Regions from separate parts of the Virgibacillus sp. CM-4 genome, predicted to be linked through region 2. Evidence: a T-box and tRNA genes for the amino acid it is inferred to sense, from the RefSeq annotation. Region 2 holds a T-box; the other holds one or more tRNA genes.
What was found. A T-box is a leader RNA that pairs with one kind of tRNA and senses whether it is charged. The one in region 2 lies ahead of glyQ (glycine--tRNA ligase subunit alpha), so its partner is inferred to be a tRNA-Gly.
Positions count from the first base shown of each region.

Region 1: it encodes a tRNA-Gly, which carries the amino acid that the T-box ahead of glyQ (glycine--tRNA ligase subunit alpha) is inferred to sense. The anticodon was not compared.

Region 1 covers NZ_AUQA01000007.1:109,348-111,764, forward strand. Annotated here, with positions in the region: gene M948_RS39335 (DNA topology modulation protein) at 1-226, opposite strand, end outside; gene dat (D-amino-acid transaminase) at 350-1,225, opposite strand; tRNA gene M948_RS39345 (tRNA-Gly) at 1,516-1,589, shown strand; gene M948_RS39350 (ABC-ATPase domain-containing protein) at 1,755-2,417, shown strand, end outside.
Region 2 covers NZ_AUQA01000006.1:289,251-291,667, reverse strand. Annotated here, with positions in the region: gene glyS (glycine--tRNA ligase subunit beta) at 1-306, opposite strand, end outside; gene glyQ (glycine--tRNA ligase subunit alpha) at 308-1,186, opposite strand; T-box leader at 1,313-1,481, opposite strand; gene recO (DNA repair protein RecO) at 1,534-2,277, opposite strand; gene M948_RS42845 (YqzL family protein) at 2,326-2,417, opposite strand, start outside.

The DNA of each region.
Region 1 (2,417 bases), on a different contig from region 2:
TACGTATCTCCATTGATGCACTGTAATTCCCATCAATAATCCAATTGTCTGTTTTCATAATGTTGATTGTTTCTTCTACGAGTTGTTCTCGTTCAATAGCGACCCATCCAGGTTGCCAAAATATTGCATCCATATGATGGACAGGGAGATGAAGTAGCTTACCCAATTGTTTTGCTAACGTTGACTTACCAGAACCTCCGCTACCAATAATCATTATTCTCTTCATGAAGTAAAACCTCCTAAACGGGAAAAACTGAATTTAATTAAGTATCTTTACAGTGGGGGTTTCCATTAATCGCAATTAATAGAAAAGCACCTCACAAATGATGCAAGGTGCTTTTTCGATAAATTAAAGGGAATGCGTTATATTGTTTTCTGTTATATTCGCATCACGTTCATATTCTTGTTGTAATTTACGAGTTATCGGCCCAGGTGTACCATCTTGAATTTGTTTTTGATTAATTCGGATGACAGGCATAACCTCAGAAGTGCTACTAGACAAGAAAACTTCATCTGCATCAAACAGATCATCTTTGGTAAAGCCACTTTCATTAAAAGAAATAGAAAGATCGGTTGCGAACTTCTCAACGCGCATACGAACACAACCATGTAAGATTCGGTTGGTTGCTGGGTGCGTGTAAATAACGCCGTTCTTTACTATATAAATATTTGATGAGCTGCATTCAGTTACAAGGTCATCACGATGTAAGATAGCTTCATAGCAGCCTTGTTCTTTTGCTTCTTGCTTGGCAAGTACATTAGGTAACAGATTTAAACTTTTTATATAACAATTCTCCCAGCGCACATCTGGCTCCGTAATAGAAGAGACTCCTTTTTGAAGGTTTTCTAGATGACGAGGTAAATCTTGTACATACGCATACAAGTTTGCTGGTACATCGGCAGGAAATACATGATCTCTTGGAGCAGATCCGCGCGTTACTTGTAAATATACTTTCCCATCGGATGTCATTTCATTCTTTTCTAATAAATGGAGTAACAAATCTGTAATTTCCTCTTTCGTAGCAGGAAGTTTAATTTTTACTGCATCTAGCGAACGAAACAAACGATCAACATGTTCATTCAGTAAATAGTATGAACCATTATATATACGGATTACTTCATATATACCATCTCCAAATTGTAATCCACGTTCTTCAAATGGATAGGTTAAATTATCTTGATGAGTAAATGTTTGCTGTGTTAATACAATTGGATAAATAGCCATTCTCTCTCTCCTCCCTAAAACTTATGACTATTCTATAACTTCTAAAACACAATGTAAATCCTTTCTCATTGGAAATTCAAACTTTTAGAACGAGCGTCTAAAAGGAGTAATACCTGCCTCTAGGGGGAAAACAGTAGAAAAAAGAAATATTTTTTAAATAGCTGTAAGCTTTGTTATTATTTTATTAAATTTTTGTCGAAAAAAATTAAAAAACCTCTTGATTTCGTAAAACCTAATTGCTATAATTAACACTGCGTTCGAAAAAATGATAAATAATTTTTACATACATTGCGGGTGTAGTTTAATGGTAAAACCTCAGCCTTCCAAGCTGATGACGAGGGTTCGATTCCCTTCACCCGCTCCATACATATGTCTTAACGCAGTATTTCGTAATGGAAGGTACGAAGTATTGCGTTTTTAATTTATTTAGAAAACTAAAGTTGTTTTACTTATGTAAGTTAAGCATGTACAATCTTGGACGTAGAATATTACGTTGAAACGACTATACTTGGCTACTTGAGGTGATTATATGAAGAAATTATTGTCTATATTAAAGCGAATTGATAATAAAGGTTATAAGGCTTATAAAAGTATTCAAGATCATTACGAACATGAAAACTACGATTTAGATATTGATTATGTCCAAGGAGACCCTTTTGCCACTCCTTCTAAATTACGCATAACGATCCCTAAGCGTAAGCGATATGTTTATCCAGAATGGTTGGAGACTACTTCTAGAAAAATTGCTACAGAAGACGCTTTCGGAAGAATAATAGGGGAAGCAGTGACTAATGAAGCTTCATTTATAAAAGGTTCTGGTAAGAGTGGATTGATTCTATTCGATCGTCCAGGACAAGAAATATTGGAACGAAGTGCTGTACAAATTACGACACAATCAATTGTTATTTGTATTTCTGTTGGATTGCCAGCCAATGGAAGGAAGATTAATGGGAAAGAAGCAGAGAAATTATTTAGCCAAGCATTACCATCGATTATAAGGAATTCCGTGTATACGTTAAAAGATGAAGCAATTAATCAAGCCATCAAATTGGCAGATCAACAAGATGCGGTTCGTCAGCAAATGAAGGAAAATAATTGGGTTGCATTTTTAGCAAATGGCTCCATTTTACCAAGAGAGAGCGGTATAAGTAATCGCCCGTTAAAAAAAGCTGTACCATTTCAAAGTCCTGCA
Region 2 (2,417 bases):
GTCCGTTGTCTTTCCTTGCCCTTTCGAAAAACCAATTGCAGCTTTCGTCCAATTCCCATCTTCACCTTTGGCAATTTTCAAGGAAGGGCCCTTAACCTCTTCTGCTATCGTTGTCTGTTCCTCAGCCACACCTTTAATCATAACCGCTAATCGCCTTGGCGTAGAAAATGATCGTATTTGCTCATATGAAATTCGTAAATCATGTAACCAAGCTTCTGTCTTTTCTTTCAACTGCGATTCTGCATCATCAATAAACCGCGCTGGTAATTCCTCTAAGCCAATTTCAAATAATGCATTTTTTGTCATTTTATTTTTCCTCCTTTTGCAACATCGGGAAACCAAGACGTTCTCTTTCTGCAACGTAAGCTTTCGCTATACTACGAGCTAGATTACGAATTCTAGTTATATATCCAGTACGCTCTGTAACGGATATAACACCTTTTGCATCTAGGAGGTTAAACGTATGGGAGCATTTTAAAACATAGTCATATGCCGGGAATACTAAACCCTTATCCATCGTTTCTTTCGCTTCCTTTTCATATTTTGTAAATAAGTCAAATAGCATTTCTGTATTTGATTCTTCAAATGTATATTTCGAATGCTCGTATTCTGGTTGATAAAAGATATCCTCTACGGTTACACCTGTCGTCCATTCCAAATCAAAGACATTTTCTTTATCCTGGATATAAGATGCAAGCCGTTCAATGCCATACGTAAGCTCTACTGCCACAGGATTCGCTTCTAAGCCCCCTATTTGTTGGAAATAGGTGAATTGAGTAATTTCCATTCCATCTAGCCATACTTCCCAGCCCAGACCAGCAGCGCCAAGAGTAGGGTTTTCCCAATTGTCCTCCACAAACCGAATATCATGTTCAAGTGGATTAATACCTAATTTTTTCAAGGATTCAAGGTATAGTTCTTGGATATTATCAGGAGAAGGCTTCATAATTACTTGAAATTGATGATGCTGATAAAGTCGGTTAGGGTTATTACCATACCTACCATCTGCAGGCCGTCTTGAAGGTTCCACATAAGCAACATTCCAAGGCTCTGGTCCAAGACTACGTAATAATGTCATTGGAGACATTGTCCCTGCTCCTTTTTCTACATCATACGCCTGCATAATAATACAATTTTGTTCAGACCAATGTTTTTGCAATGTTAATATCATTTCTTGAATAGTCATTAATCACATATCCTCCATTACGAATTATTCGCTTCTCAGCAGCTATTTCACCTATAAGGTGAATGAACCCTTAGAGAAACTGCTCTTTGCAAATAAATATCCCCGTCTCTATGTCTCTAAACGGGACATAGGGACGGGGATCAACCGCGGTTCCACCCTATTTGCTCTCTTAAAGAGCCACTTTATTTGCATTGCTCCAAAGCGCCCTTCCCCTTTGTTCCATCATCCAGCTCTCACCAATCTGGACTCGCTTTACAAGGATACAAAAGGTACTTTTCTTTTTCACAGCAATGTTATCGTATCATTTTATGTACAAATAATACGTCATTTATCCTTGTCATGTCAACTTATTTTAATAAATCCAGTTGATTTAAAAATTTCCGTGACTTGATAAAATAGCCGCCATAATAATCATAATAAGCATCTAACAGTTGACGTAACAAGCGTTTATTCTCGTTTTTAATCGAAATAGTTCCCACCTGCTGTAAGTTAACTGTTGCAAAAATATGTAATAATTTAGCTACAGCATTAGGTAACGGGATGGCTTCCGGATCCATTCTTCTACATTCCCTGCAGAGCAACCCACCCTCAGTAATCGAAAATACAAACGGAGAATTCCGATTGCCGCAATTACTGCAACGACTTACTAATGGCGCAAACCCACCTTTTGCATATAGTTTTAATTCATACATCATCATGGGAATACTAGGTTCCTCATTTTCAGCAATCCAAGTCATGGTTTCATGCAATTGATGGAATATAGTTAGATCTGGCTTTTTGTCATCCAGTAACTTATCCGTAAGTTCAATAATATATGCAGCATATGCCGTTTTAATGATGTCCTCTCGGATTTTTCGAAATGAATCAATAACTTCCCCTTGTTGGATAGTGCTCAAGCCACTATTAACATAAACAAAGAATTGTGCATAGATGAATGGCTGCGTTACGGCAGCCATTCGACTTTTCGGTTTTTTTGCACCACGAGCGATGGCGGAAAGTTTACCTAATTTCTTACTATATATCGTGACAATTTTATGCGTTTCCCCATAGTCATTTGTCTTTAATACAATACCTTCTATTTTTTCAAGCACATAGATTCACCTTTGCCTCATCTATTCTTACACGTTTTCAATTCTTTACTAATTGGTATCTAATGGTGTTATTTTTTGACCTTCATGCTGGGTTACTTCATTTTTCCGTTCATTTTCTAACTCTTTCATCAATAAATAGG